DNA from 2 places in the Pseudoalteromonas sp. S2893 genome. Region 2 is predicted to be linked to the other one. Evidence: predicted binding sites of a transcription regulator. Region 2 holds the regulator's gene; the other holds the start of a gene.

Region 1 (7,763 bases), on a different contig from region 2:
ATTGATGCCGGTAACTACAACCCATTTGGTGGCACCTATAACAGCCCAGAAGTTATTGACAGAATTACCACAAGCTTAGTTCGCCGCGGTGAGTCTCATATGACCTCATTCGACGCTAACATCTCTGGTGAAGCATTTAGCTTTGGTGATGATGTGGTTATGATGGCCGCGGGTATTGAATACCGTGAAGAAGATGTAACCGATACACCGGATGACCAATTTCAGCGCGGTTTAATTTTTGGTACTGAGTCTGTGTCTGCTGCAGCAGAGCGCGACCAATACGCAGCCTATGTGGAATTTTCAATCCCACTTGCTGAAAACCTAGAGCTACAACTCGCTGGACGTTACGATGATTACAGTGACTTTGGTAATACAACAAACCCTAAAGTCGCTTTACGCTGGGCACCTACCGACGAAATAACCATTCGTGGTTCGTGGGCACAAGGGTTTAGAGCGCCATCGCTTGCACAAGTAGGTTAAGGTCCATCACAAGAAAGTCAGTTTTTTGTAGATACTTATCGCTGTGAAGCAACTGGCCTTGATTGTGACGCGCTAGATTACAACATTGAATTCGCTGGTAACCCTGACTTAGAAGCAGAAGAGTCAGAATCATGGAACGTTGGCTTTATTTGGGCACCTTCTGCTGAGTTTGGTTTAAGCGTAGATGTGTGGAGTATTACCCAAGATAATAAAATTGATGAACAAGAATTTGGCCCAATTTATAACTCTGAGTGTAATAACCAAGATAGCACAGTGTGTGTACGCTTAGCACCTAGTGGTGGTAATAGCTTAGGCACCATTCAAAAAATATACAGCACCTTTGAAAACGTCTCTTCGCAAGAAGTGTCAGGTGTTGATTTATCAGCAAATTACAACCATTCGCTGGATGATTTAGGCTTACTTAAATTTAACTTAGAATGGGCGTACCAAAACAAGTTTGAAAAAGACGGCCGCGATTACACGGGTGAATACAATTACCCAGAGCACCGCTGGATTTTCTCTACTAACTGGGAAATTGGCCAATTTAATACCAACGTAAATATTAGCTACGTAGGCGAGTTTGAAGATACCCCAGATATAGACTTTGACGGTAATTTAGACTTTGATAGCAATACATCGCGTATGGTTGACTCGCAAGCATTGGTAGATTTACAAACATCTTACCGTGTAAGTGATGCAACTAAAGTGTCGCTTGGTGTAAATAACGTATTCGACGAAGAGCCACCATTTGCCATTGGTGATGGCGATGCCGACCTTTACGGGTATGCATCGGGTGTACACAACCCACGTGGTCGTTACTTCTACACTAAAGTAACCTTCTCGTTTTAATTTAATATAGCCCATTATTAAATGGGCTATGCTAAAAACAAAAAAACCGCCATTTGGCGGTTTTTTTATTAAAACGTAGGGGCTAAATTATAGCTCGCCTTCGTTTTCAGATAGGAACTTAGCAACACCTTCAGGGCTTGCGTCCATACCTTTTTTACCTTCTTCCCAACCAGCAGGACATACTTCGCCGTTTTCGCTGTGAAATGCTAGCGCGTCAACCATGCGGATCATTTCGTCGATGTTACGACCAAGTGGTAAGTCGTTCACTACTTGGTGACGTACGTTACCTTCTTCATCGATTAGGAAAGAGCCACGAAATGCAACGCCCGCTTCAGGGTGCTCAACGTCGTATGCTTTACAAATTTCGTGCTTAACGTCTGCAACTAGTGCGTATTGAACTTTACCAATACCGCCGTCTGCTACAGCAGTGTTACGCCATGCGTTGTGTGAGAATTGTGAATCGATAGAAACACCAATTACTTCTACGCCACGCTTTTGGAATTCTTCATAACGCTTATCAAATGCGATAAGTTCTGAAGGACATACAAACGTGAAATCTAGTGGGTAAAAGAAGATTACTGCTTTTTTACCTTTAATTGTTTCATGAAGGTTATAGCTATCTACAATTTCACCATTACCTAGTACAGCTGCAGCGGTAAAGTCTGGTGCCTGGCGGCCTACTAATACACCCATTTTATTCTCCAAATATTTTGAGTTTGTTGTCGATTGCATACGCAATGCTGATACTTATATGGGCGCTAAAAATTAAAAAACAATAGCGCCAACACATAATTACGTGGCATTTTAAATTTAATAAGGAAAAAAGAACAATCGTATTTAGCGATGTGCACAATCGAAAATACCGAACAGATATTAAAACTTTATTACGCCTATAAAAAAACCTGCATTTGCAGGTTTTAAAAATGGGCTAATCCATGATATCGGAAGGCATATCGCCTTTAATATTTTGCCAGATTTCACCGGTTTGATGGCCAAACTTACGCATCATTGAAATCGCGCCATCATGCTCACGGTTTTCAGCCAATACTGTTAGGTCTTTATAAAATTGACGTGCTAACTGGCGAGTGCCTGCGTCTGAGAAATAATGACAACCAATTTTAAAGTAAAACCCTCTAAAACCGTTAAGTATAAGTACGTAAATGCGGTTATTACCAGCGACAGCTAATTCGTGGTGTACTTTGTAATCGTAATCTGCAAAAGCTTGCGCAGTGTCTTCAAGTTCATCGCTTTTTGATAAAATCTCAATAACACGCTCAGGGTTAAGCTTTATCGCTGCACGGGTATAAATAGCACTAATATTAGTACGTGCAGATAATAACTGATCGGTCAGCTCTGGCATTTTGTCTTCATCTAAGCGCGCCAGCGTTTCGAGTATGTTTAAACCCGATGTTTCCCAAAAATTATTCACTCTGGTTGGCTTGCCGTGCTGAATAGTTAGCCAGCCATCGCGTGCTAAACGTTGCAGTACTTCACGTAAGGTTGTTCTGGTTACACCAATTAACTCAGAAAGCTCACGCTCTGCAGGTAGAATTGAACCTGGAGGGAAATCGCCGTTCCAGATAGATTCAACTATATACTCTTCAGCAAATCCTGCTGGGCTTTTAGCTTTAAAAATTCTCATTCAATTCCCACTCGAATTAATCACAACTCATCGTTTTATACGAATAACTGACAGATTGTACCAGATGAAATATAACTAACAAGTAAACTCGTGGATATAAGTGCCAACCAACCGCTGAAAATTTCGCAATAGTAAATAATAAAATTCAACATGCTTAAATTAGGCCTAATTAGCTAAATAAATTAACCCTATTCATAGTAGGTACATTAATGCTATTGCTGTTTTTGCTTAACCATTGCATTACTACAATAATTCCCGTGTGCGGCAACAAGCACATTCAAAAGTCGCATACAGCAGAGCCTGTTAACTGTAACGTTTAAACAAGCCTTTTTAGCGAACCAATCTTATATTACATGTTCACTTAGCAAATTAAGCTTAACCTTTCCCTAAATAGGATTGGCCATAACCGCTTATTAATTTCATCTTAAAAAAAGCGACTTCGGTAGCTTTTTTACCCTTTTTGTTGCTCGTTACTTTATCCTAGTACATAATTCAACGTCTTATTTCAATGCGGATTTTTTATGAACTGGCTAGCACAACTCCCTACTCAACGTACTCCATGGCTACTATTTACAGGCATTGTATTTTTATTAGAAGTCACCGCACTGTTTTTTCAATACCAGATGGGACTTGCTCCATGCATTATGTGTATTTACCAGCGAACTGCGGTATTAGGCTTATTAGGGGCAGGCATTATTGGCGCAACTAAACCACAAAGTAAATTAGTACGCGCTATCGCTTATTTAGTGTGGGGTGTATCAAGTGTGTGGGGTTACTTTATTGCACGTGAGCACATTGAAATGCAAACAACCACCGATCCCTTTGCGTTTAGCTGTGAGTTTGAGCCAAACTTTCCTTCATTTATGCCATTGCATGAATGGATCCCAAGCTTTTTTCAAGCCACAGGGGATTGCGGTAATATCGATTGGCAATTTGCGGGATTAAGTATGCCAGCATGGATGGAAATACTATTTGCGTTATTTACTATCACGCTTTTTGTAATTGTTACCACTCGCTTACTTACTAAAAAGACTATTTAATATGTTTACGTTTTTTACCAGTCAGCTGCCTGAACTAAAGCACCTTAAAGTGAGGCAGCGACAAGCCGTTGTTGCTATTGCGCTAAGCATGCTACCTGCCACCGATAGAGTGTTATTAAGAATAGTAAAGCTGATATTGCTCAGCCCATTGTTTTTATTATTTACTGTTTTTAAAGGGTGGGAACTCATTCCCTTTTTAATTTTAGGTGGCCTATGTTACCCGCTTTTAACAACCCCGATTGAAATAAACTTCGCTAAAAAATATTTAGCCAAAGCACTTGAGCAGTATTCACAGGGCGCTTAGCGCCCTGCCTATTATAAAGACACTTTTCCTTCTAGTTTAGCTACAAGCTTTTTACCTATTCCTTTTACGTTAGCTAAATCGCTCAGCTGGGCAAATTCGCCATTTTCAACCCTGTAATCAACAATAGCCTGCGCTTTTTTCTTACCAATACCAGGCAACTTGGCCAGCATTTCTGAATCGGCACTATTAATATTAATAACCGGCGCTTGCGGCATTTCAACCATAGGCTTATCTTCAACAGGGTTAGCGTGGGTAAACGCGCTAAAGCTTAAAAAGCTAATAATAAGTAGCGTTAATAGATTTTTCATTTGTCATTCCTTATTTTTGTTTATACCAAAGCGTTATAGTTAAACGGCTAATTTGGCTTTAAACATGTGCTTAATTTTTATTTGAGGAAATAATGTTAAATAAGGAGCAACGCGCATCACTTACATTATTTCCAGTGCATAATCACCTAAATCCGAAAACCTAAAATGCAGCTGGTACAACAAGTGATTGCTTAACTAAAGTAAAGTTACGCTTTTTTGTCAAATTGATGACAAGCTAAAAATGCACCGAATACTTGCAATTTTACACACAAACATTTACTGTATATAAAAACAGTGACCTACGGGTCAGTAACCACATTACCACGCAATCAAGCAGGAGAGATCATGGCTGTTGTTGTTAAATATGTTGTAGAACGAAACGGAGTTGAGCGAATGACGTTTACTACTAAAAAAGAAGCGGATGCCTATGACAAAATGCTCGATATAGCAGAATCGCTTGAAGTAATGCTGGAAAAAGTAGATGTGCCACTGAGCGAGCAACAGGTTGAATCGCTTGCGCTTGAAATTGCAAAGAGTAAAGATGACTTTATGGCGGTGTTAAAAGGCGCAAAAGAGCCCACAACAAAAAGTACAGCTAAAGCTAAAAAAGCCGACAACGTAGCATCAATAAAAGATAACGACGAGCAACAAGCTAGCTAATTTGTGACTATTTTAAATAAAGGGCTGCTACTAAATAGCAGCCCTTTTTTATTAATTTTTGAACAGTTACAAATTTTTTCTGGCTTTTTAAACTGAAATTGATACATTAATCCGGTTAATAGCGAGTGTTTATGTGCCATGTCAGTATTTATTAAGTCTTTTTACCAAAAATTTTTCCCAGCCCGTCAGTTGCTTATTCGTCAAAATGGCGAAGTTAAGCATGTTGTTTTGGCGCCTTGGTTTCAGCTTTTTACAGTACTGCTTATTTTAGGCACTATTACTTGGGTCGGTATTTCTAGTTTTCGTGTTTATAGCCAAACAAATAAAATTACCGACATAGAACAAAGCCAAATTGACAAACAACAAGTGTGGCAAAAACAGGTCCAAGAACAAAAAGCACTGCACGCTAAGCAATTAGAACAACTTGCTGTACTAGAGCAAAAGCAGGCACTTTTGCAAGGTATGATTGAATCCCTCCCCGCATCTATTAGTAAAGAGACAATAAAACTAGAAGAACAACTTGAATCGCCTGTTAATCAAGACAAAGGCGAGTTTCATGAACCACTTGTAGATGAAGAGCCGAAAAACAAACACGCCAGCCTTCTAACGCCAATCACTTTTGCCGCACGTTATGAGCGCTTAAATAAATACTACGAGCATAATTTTGCGCTTATTGATGCGCAAATTAATAAACGCCATGATGCAATTTTAGCGATGTTAAAAGGCGCAGGCTTAGAGTCAGCCCTTGAACAACATTTAGCACTGGGCGCACAAACCACTGCGCAAGGTGGCCCGTTAGATGTATTTGATGAAACTAAAATACCAGGGCAGTTTTTAGCCATTGTTGATAAGCTATTATTACTTAACAACCTTGAAAACTTTTTAACAGAGCTGCCTAACTCACTGCCCTTGCCTGCGGCTAAATACTATATTTCGAGCAACTTTGGGTTACGTAAAGATCCGATGAACAACCGCCGCGCTTTTCACAAAGGTGTTGATTTAGCCGGCTGGCATAAAACCGAAATTTTTGCCCCTGCTGATGCACGTGTATTGCGCGCAGGTAAAAATGGCGGCTATGGTAACTTTATCGAGCTAGAGCACAAAAATGGCTTGGTCACCCGTTTTGGCCACTTAAATAAAATTAAAGTGAAAAAAGGCCAAACAATTGCTAAAAATGAGGTAATTGGATTAATGGGCAGTACTGGCAGAAGTACCAGTACCCACTTACACTATGAAGTGTTACTCGATGGCAAACATGTCAATCCTCTAAAAATAACAAAGGCGCTTTCTCGTGTTCGGTAAAAAAAAGCAACCAAGTAGTCAAACTACGTTAAAAAGAGTAAATCATACCCCTTCTATTATTTCTGAAGATGTGCGCTTAACTGGCACACTTACCAGCCAAGGCGAAGTGCAGCTAGATGGCCGAATTGATGGCGATATAAAGGCAGAGCACCTGGTAATTGGCTCTACCGGCATTGTTGAAGGTGTGGTTGAAGCTAAAAGTGTCATTGTAAAAGGTAAAATTATTGGCTCACTAAACGCAAGTGAAGTGAATATTCAAAGCAGCGCTCACGTACATGGCGATGTTTTTCACGATACACTAAGTATTGATGCGGGAGCCATTATTGAAGGCAGCTTAAAACAGCGCTTTGAAAAAGAAGAACCGGAACTTATTAGCGAAGATTTAAAGCCGGCTAAAGAAGTAAAAACTTTGCTTGATGATGCTGATAGCGACTTGTCGTTTGTTAATAAGCAAGCCGCTGATAAAGCCAAATCTAATTAAGCGCTCATTACTTTTTCTCGGTTATGTACATCGTAATATCTGCAGTGAACACCAGTTCATTGCGGGTATTGTAAAGCTTAACTGGCACCACTAAATCTTCTTTATCTACCCATTGGCGAGGCAAGTCGATTTCTGCAATAGCAGTTACATCGGTATCAACCTTTGCTAAATAGTGTACCGTCATTCCTTTTGGGATCCAGCGATGCGTTTTATAAGGCACGGTGGCATCTACCATTACACCAGCACACAGCTCAGCTAAGTTACATTGTGCAATAGCATGAATAGTCCCAATATGGTTATGCACACTACGGCGGTTTTTTACGACAGCGCTACAGTGCCCTTCTCTTAAATCGAGTACGTAAGGTTTCATTGAGCCAAAATACGGGGCTTTTATGCATACCGCTTTGCTAAACAACCAATTGCCAAAAGGTAAGCGTTTAAATTTAAGCCAGGTTTTTAAAAGGGCTGATTTATTACTCATTGTTATTTCCCATTTTGTGTTTATAAATTCAAACTAACACATCAGACCAGTTAAAAAAAGCGCAATTCACCGCGCTGTTAATCCTAATGTCATGAAATATTTATCACAATAAAGCGTGGCTCACTCATAAGCCCTTTCTTTTTTATATGCGGGCACCTAAAATAGCCAGCAAAAGGAGACCTAATGCAAACACAGCCCGCTAAACCTAACTTAATT
Region 2 (7,763 bases):
CTAAGCACATACACCTTAGATAGGTTTAAATCGGGGAGGCTTTCGCCAGTGCTGAAAAAAGTTGAGTAATCAATTTCTTCATCTATAAACGGAAAAGGCGACTCTACCGGTTGTTTATCGTTTTGCTGAGTTTGGTAATAAATACGGTTTTGAATGTTGGCGCTGCCCGCCACCATGTAAGCCAGCTGCGAAGAAAGCGCTAATAAACCGCCTCCGTTATATCTAAAGTCGATAACAAGCTCTTCCACGTTATCGGTTTTAAATTTATTAACTGCAGCAATTAAGCCTTCTTGGGCAATACCTATATGGCTATTAAACTGCATGTACCCTACGCTAGTGCCATTTGCAGTGGTAATAGTTTTTACGTTTTGTACAGGTGTTTGCTCTATGTTGCCGGCAGTTACGTTAAAGGTTTTTTCAGCGCCATCGTTACTGCGCACAACGATGGTGTGCGAGTCGCCATTAGTGGGGCTAAATAAGCCTTCGTTTAAGGTATCTACGCCTGCTTGTGTGCTGGTATTAATGCTTACGCCATCAACTTCAAGTACGGTATCGCCACGTTGAAAACCAATTTGGCTTGCTGGTGAGTCGTCTTCTAGGTAGGCAACACGTAAAATTCTATCAGCTGGGTCGCCAATAAATGCCCAATTTATACCATAGCCTGAGGTTACACCTGATTGCGCTTCTTGAAAGTAGTCCTCAGAAGGCTCTGAAAAATGAAAATTATCTTTTTTATCACCAGAGTCGGTTAGTTCTTCGGTTTTTAGTTGGGCAAAATAATCGGCCACTGTAGGAAAGTTTTCAGGGTCGTTATCGGCTATTTCATCATACCAAAGGTAGGTTTCGTCGCTCCACGAGCGAAGCCAAAGCTTTTCGTAAAGGGCTGAACCGGCTTGGTCAGGGTAAGGCGCATTATTATTAAACGGATCGTTACCTGTGCGTGGGTTTTCGCAAAAGTTTTTTAACTCCTCCGATGGCTCAAATACACCTGCCGTCCAAGTTGGGGCTGAACTAGCAGGGGGGGTGACGACTGGGTCGGGCGTTTCATTCATGCTGCTACCACCGCCACAGCCCACAAGCGTTAGGCTTGAAAGTGCAGCAATAATAGCGAGTGTTGCTTTATTATTTTTAAACATACAAAACTACTTTTTGTAAATAAGTTGTTTAAAATACTACAACACCCGCTCATTTATTCAACGTATTCGCCCCTAAATTATGTAAATGAATGTATACACTTAGGTGTGCTACAGCTTACTTGCGCTGCTTTTATCTGCAAATGCTTGTTTTTGCCAGGCATCAAATAGTTTTTGTTGTTTAGCTGATATTTTTAAGCCGTATGTTTTTTGCATATAGGCGTAGGTGTCGGCAATGCGCTTACGGGCATAAAAAGGAGGCTCTACAACGCGTTGTTTAAAGTTAACCTTTACTTGGCAGCGGCCATATTGGGTGGCGTTTTCGCTAAGCATACCAAAGCGATAGTTAGAGCGATCTGCGTTAATTTCGCCAATAGCAGGGGCTAAATTGTTTATATCGGCTTCCATTTTTCTAAATTTAGCACTGACCTTGCGACAGTTTTTACGACCACCGTTTTGCCAGCATTGTAACTGGTGACCAAATTCCCACGCCGGCACTATATGCTCCCACTCTATACGCAGTGCACGTACATTAACCTTGCCAGAGGAAGTTAACGTATTACGTGGAATATAACCACAGTTGCTAGGGTCGGGGATTAGCTTTTTACCTTGTTTTTTAATGTCGCAGCCGCAGTAAAGGCTTTTGGCGTTTTCGGGTAGGGTTTTAATTAAGTGCCTTTTAGCCGTTGAAAAACGGGTAAATTCTTCACTCGATGTAGAAAAACAAATACAACAAGCCACAAAGGCCAAAATAAATTTAAGCATATCCATCACATACGTGAACTACAGGAGGCGCTAGTCTAAAGTTTTGCTGCTAAAAGATAAAGCCTGAACAAATTTTAATCCGCAATGCTTAGTACACTCTATACTGATATAAAAAATAGCGAGGAGATGACTATGCTAGGTGCTTTTTCAATAAGTTTAACAGTTAAAGATATTAGAGTCTCAAAAGCGTTTTACGAAAAGCTGGGCTTTAGCGAGTTTGCAGGTGAGATAGAGCAAAACTGGCTAGTGATGAAAAACGGTGAGCATTTAATTGGCTTGTTCTCGGGTATGTTTGATAAAAACATGCTGACCTTCAATCCTGGCTGGGATCAAAACGCACAAACCGTTGCAGAGTTTAAGGATGTTGATGCGCTTAGCGAATATTTTCAAAGCGCTCATATCCAGGTTGAACCTGTGGGTGATAAAAGTTTTATTATTACCGACCCAGACGGCAACCCTATTTTGATTGACCAACACGTGTAAGTTTTTTTAGCCTAACGTTTTGTATTAATAAAATAATACCGCATAAACAAAATAGTACGCTGGTGGCTGCAAAGCTGATGAGAAGCGGGTTGTTAAAATCTTCTCGCTCGTCGTAATCCATTATGTGTAGCATCCAAAAAAAGTCGAATATGCGCCATAGTGTGCTGCGAACTATGATAACTTTGCCGTTAATTGCGTTTAAATACAGCGTAGTATTAAAGGTGTCGTTAAATTGTACTTGCCACACATTTTTTTTGTATCCCACCTCTCGAGTGCCTTGTTTTAAAAGTGTAGTGCTAATTGGCTTAGCGTCGATGAGTAAATGCGCTTGTGCATTAGCGGTAATTTGTATTTTAGTCGGTGGCTGAAAAGGGCGCCCCGTTAAACCATTAAAGCTTTGCTGCTCGTCAGTATTAATAACAGTAATAAGCGGGGTCGTTAAAAAGTGCTCAAACACTATTTGCGTGGGGTTAGGTACTTGGGCAGTAATATTATCGAGTGATGTGGGGTAGTCTGCTTGAGTAAATGGGTTTGTAAGTGTGCGCTTAGCAAGGTGCTTACCGTGTACGTATTCAAGTGGTATCGCGCTCATTACTAAGCCGCCTAAAAGCCAAGCTAAAATTTGTAAGGCAAGTAAATAGCCTAGCCACTTATGTAGTTTTCGAGCGCGCTTAAATAGTTGTTTTCTCATTTTGTGCTTCTTATTATTTTTAGCGTTAGTGTATTACAGCAGCCCATGCTTTTACTGCGGCATTTTGTCGCAGTTATTCATAAGCTTACTCTAACTTTATAAAAATAATAAAAAGGAGCGATAAAAAATCAGTGAGGCTGTGTTTAATGCTCACGTAAGGCATTTATTAGCCCTTGTTTGCTCATTTTAGAGCGGCCACTAATGCCGAGCTCTTTAGCTTTATTGTACAGCTGCTTTTTAGTGCGCTGCTCATACTTTGAGGCTTTGCCGCCTTTGACAGCAGTTTTATGAGTATTGCTATTAGCAATGCGCGCGGCTTTTTTTTTGCTCATGCCTTCATCTCGAAGCGCATCGTACTGATCGTCATTTTTAATTTGCGGGCCATGATCTACCATAATTGTCCTCCTGAAGCGTTTAATTACACAGTGTGTGTGTATAACTTTCATACATAAACGGTAAAATTAAGCGTAATTAGCCTAACCCGTTTTATAAGGCAAATTAGGTGCCAATGGCGTTTAAACAGGTATTTTCTATGAATAAAGCCATGTTTAGCGCTTAGTTGATTTGGTATAAAAGTAAAACTGCGTTAAAGTTTGCGATGAAACTATAAGAGGGTAAAAAGCAGACAATGTCGGAAATTCAATTTTTAAATGTAGATCTAGAGCTTGAGTCTAAACAAGATATTAGCGCCCTGGTGGCAGACTTAAAGAAAAACGCGATGGTTTTGCATTATGACAAAGACGAATATCGTCAATTGGCGCGTATTGAAGCCTCAGGTGATATAACCACGCCAGACAAAGCAATCAACCACTTATGTGAATTAATAGAGTCGTGTTCACGTAATGCGCTTAAGCAGTGGCTAAGCTGTTCGCGCAGAACGTTTGATATAGGCTTTGAGTCGGGCACGTCACCTAAGTGTTTTAACCAAGCTCTACATGCAGATACACTACTACGTATATCTGCCATTGGCGCTGGTATGGAAATAACGATTTACCCTATCGAAAAGTAGCCATAGTTAATTATTTGCGCTCGACAACCGCTGCGGTCATTTTTGATACGCAGCAAAGCTCGCCGCGGCTATTGGTTATTTTTATTTCCCATACAGAACTGCGCTTACCAATATGAAATGCACGAGTAACGGCGGTTAAAGTGCCATTTCGAGAGGCCTTTAAGTGGCTGGCGCTAATTTCCTGTCCAACACAATAAAATTTTGTAAAGTCCACTACAAAGTTAGCGGCGTAGCTTGCTACGGTTTCGGCAAGTACCACATTTGCGCCACCATGTACCATACCAATAGGATTATGATGCTCAGGAATTGCGGGCATGGTAGCCACTAGGTAATCATCTCCTATTTCGGTTATTTCTATGCCCATGGTTTTCATTAGCGTGCCTTGGCCGTTTATTCCCTCATCTAACTGTTTGCAAAGCTCTAATGTAATGGGTTGATGCCAAATACTCATAATTACTCCTTTATATTGAAAGCAAATTTATAGCATTTTAAATACTGAACGTCTGTAATTACCTAAAATTTATCCAGGTGCGGTGTATTTAGCTATTTTAAAGCACAATTTAAATTTGCGATTTTTATTTAACTGTATATACTCACAGTTAAATGTACTGTATGGAAAACCAGTTGTATGCGACCATTAACTAAACGCCAAGCTCAAATACTCGAACTAATAAAAGTTTTTATTAAAGACACTGGTATGCCTCCTACACGTGCCGAAATTGCGCAAACACTCGGTTTTAAAAGTGCCAATGCCGCAGAAGAGCACTTAAAAGCGCTTGCCAAAAAAGGTGTTATTAAAATGAAACCAGGCGCAAGCCGTGGTATTCAATTGGTTGAAGAAGAGGAGCCTGAGCAACTGGGTCTGCCATTAATAGGTAGAGTTGCAGCGGGTTCGCCTATTTTGGCGCAAGAGCATGTTGAGAGTCACTGTAAAATAGACCCACTTATGTTTAAACCAGCCGCCGACTTTTTACTGCGTGTTAACGGTATGAGTATGAAAGATATAGGTATTATGGATGGCGACTTACTTGCCGTACACCGTACTCAAACTGCAGAAAACGGCCAAGTTGTGGTTGCACGAGTAGATGAAGACGTAACCGTAAAACGCCTAGAAAAAGCAGGCCGAAAAGTATTATTACACGCCGAAAACGAAGAGTTTACGCCAATTGAAGTAGACCTTGAAAACGAATCTTTTAATATTGAAGGGTTAGCCGTTGGCGTAATAAGAAATGCCGATTGGATGTAATTTTTAACTATTTTTAAGTAATATCTATAAATGCGCACTTTTTAGTGCGCATTTTTGTTTTAAAAACAAACCTTCCACCATCTCAAAGCGCCCTAAAATTATTTAGGCTGTAAACTTTTTTTCACTCATACTTTTATCTTCCTAAGCGTGTTACATCCCTTAATTTTGCTCGTATCTTGGCTGTTAAATAACAATTTAATACGCCGTCATTTAGTCAATTTTAAAATATCACTTGATTGTTTTTTATACTAAAACTTGCTTGTTGTACGTTTTTTAGCTAATCATTAATGTGCTGGACTAACAATAACTCACAGCTTTTTAGTTATGAGAACACACAATATACACAAACCTTTTGTTGTCCTAGCGATACCAATCAAAAATAAGATTGGTTAAAAAATAAAAATAACGAATTGGCGTTTAAGCCGTATGCCTCTTCGCTTTGCATTCGCAATAGCATCAAAGGAGCCGTCACATGGGTAAACTGACCTCTACCTTGTGGCTTGTGTTGATTATGTTCCCGCAGCAAGTGCTGGCTAATAGCCAATACAATATGCGCAAGGGCGTAACCGATATAAGTAATAATGTATATCAGCTACACATGACCATATTTTTAATATGTTGTGTGATTGGGGTGATAGTGTTCGCAATAATGTTTTGGGCACTGATTCATCACCGTAAATCTAAAGGGGCAGTTCCTGCCCAATTTCATGAAAGTACCAAAGTAGAAATTCTTTGGACTGCCATTCCGTTTGTTATTTTAATTGCCATGGCAATCCCTGCCACTAAAACCCTCATTGCGATGGAAGATGCCAGTAAGGCTGACTTAACCATTAAAATTACAGGGTCACAGTGGAAGTGGCATTATGAATATATGGGCGAAGACGTAGAGTTTTACTCTATTTTATCTACCCCTCAAGACGAAATAGCCAACCTTGCTAATAAAAACCCTAATTATTTACTTGAGGTTGATAAACCTTTAGTACTGCCAATTAATCGAAAGGTGCGTTTTTTAATGACCTCTGATGATGTTATCCACTCTTGGTGGGTACCCGATTTTGCCGTTAAAAAAGATGCCAATCCGGGGTTTATCAACGAAACGTGGACCAACATTAACGAAGAAGGTATTTACCGAGGACAGTGTGCAGAGCTGTGCGGTAAAGATCATGGTTTTATGCCCGTGGTGGTTGAAGCTAAATCGCAAGAGGACTTTAACGCATGGCTTGCAGATGCTAAGCAAGCTAAGCAAAAAGCCGCACTTGCTGATGCAGCATTGCTTGATAAAACAATTCCTAAAGAAGAGCTAATGACACTAGGTGAGCAAGTGTATATGGCAAGTTGCGCTGCGTGTCATCAACCTACAGGTATGGGGCTACCGGGCGTATTTCCTGCGTTAAAAGGCAGCCCCATTGTTTTGGGTGATATAAAAGATCACATTGATGTAGTGATTCATGGCCGCCCAGGAACTGCAATGCAGGCATTTGCAAAGCAGCTCTCAATTAAACAACTTGCAGCGGTAATTACCTATAAACGTAATGCGTGGGGTAATGAAACGGGTGATGTCATCCAACCTAGTGAAATTCAGGCAGCACTTGATGCGGAGGCGAACTAATGAGTAGCATAGTAGAACAACCTAACGCCAATGACGCTCACCACGGCCATCACCCAGCCAAAGGTTTTAAACGTTGGTTATACACAACAAACCATAAAGATATTGGCAGCATGTACTTAATTTTTTCGCTGACTATGTTTTTAATTGGCGGTGCAATGGCCATGGTTATTCGGGCTGAGTTATTTCAGCCAGGATTACAATTGGTAGACCCACACTTTTTTAACCAAATGACCACAGTACACGGTTTAATTATGGTGTTTGGTGCTGTTATGCCAGCCTTTACGGGGCTTGCTAACTGGATGGTACCGCTCATGATTGGTGCGCCAGATATGGCGCTGCCCAGAATGAACAACTGGAGCTTTTGGATTTTACCCTTCGCTTTTTTAATTTTATTGGCCTCGTTATTAATGCCTGGAGGCGGCCCCGCATTTGGCTGGACGTTCTATGCGCCGCTTTCAACAACGTATAGTAACGACAACACTGCAATGTTTGTGTTTGCAGTGCACATTATGGGGATTAGCTCAATTATGGGCGCAATAAACGTAATTGTGACCATTGTTAATTTACGTGCCCCAGGCATGACATGGATGAAACTACCATTATTTGTTTGGACATGGCTAATAACCGCATTTTTATTAATTGCTGTTATGCCCGTACTGGCCGGAGCGGTCACTATGGTGCTCACCGATAAATACTTTGGAACCAGCTTTTTTGATGCGGCAGGTGGCGGCGATCCGGTGATGTTTCAGCACATATTTTGGTTTTTTGGCCATCCCGAAGTGTACATCATGATTTTACCCGCCTTTGGTATTATTTCGACCATAGTG

The links. The regulator LexA, encoded in region 2, represses DNA repair genes until DNA is damaged. The targets are predictions, from matches to a motif close to TACTGTATNNNNATACAGTA.
Region 1: a site for LexA is predicted at 4,901-4,920, ahead of CWC04_RS11660 (YebG family protein). Genes of this name have one in related genera too.

The regions. Positions count from the first base shown of each region.
Region 1 covers NZ_PNCY01000019.1:5,530-13,292, forward strand. Annotated here, with positions in the region: partial or broken gene CWC04_RS11630 (TonB-dependent receptor) at 1-1,329, shown strand, start outside; gene CWC04_RS11635 (peroxiredoxin) at 1,417-2,022, opposite strand; gene fadR (fatty acid metabolism transcriptional regulator FadR) at 2,258-2,971, opposite strand; gene dsbB (disulfide bond formation protein DsbB) at 3,493-4,011, shown strand; gene CWC04_RS11650 (DUF6170 family protein) at 4,013-4,315, shown strand; gene CWC04_RS11655 (ComEA family DNA-binding protein) at 4,327-4,623, opposite strand; gene CWC04_RS11660 (YebG family protein) at 4,969-5,283, shown strand; gene CWC04_RS11665 (M23 family metallopeptidase) at 5,422-6,585, shown strand; gene CWC04_RS11670 (bactofilin family protein) at 6,575-7,066, shown strand; gene CWC04_RS11675 (hotdog fold domain-containing protein) at 7,074-7,547, opposite strand; gene CWC04_RS11680 (multidrug effflux MFS transporter) at 7,731-7,763, shown strand, end outside.
Region 2 covers NZ_PNCY01000013.1:26,108-33,870, forward strand. Annotated here, with positions in the region: gene CWC04_RS07835 (S41 family peptidase) at 1-1,136, opposite strand, end outside; gene CWC04_RS07840 (endonuclease) at 1,245-1,904, opposite strand; gene CWC04_RS07845 (VOC family protein) at 2,031-2,381, shown strand; gene CWC04_RS07850 (hypothetical protein) at 2,356-3,072, opposite strand; gene CWC04_RS07855 (DUF7218 family protein) at 3,216-3,467, opposite strand; gene CWC04_RS07860 (hypothetical protein) at 3,701-4,081, shown strand; gene CWC04_RS07865 (PaaI family thioesterase) at 4,092-4,532, opposite strand; gene lexA (transcriptional repressor LexA) at 4,710-5,327, shown strand; gene coxB (cytochrome c oxidase subunit II) at 5,800-6,936, shown strand; gene ctaD (cytochrome c oxidase subunit I) at 6,936-7,763, shown strand, end outside.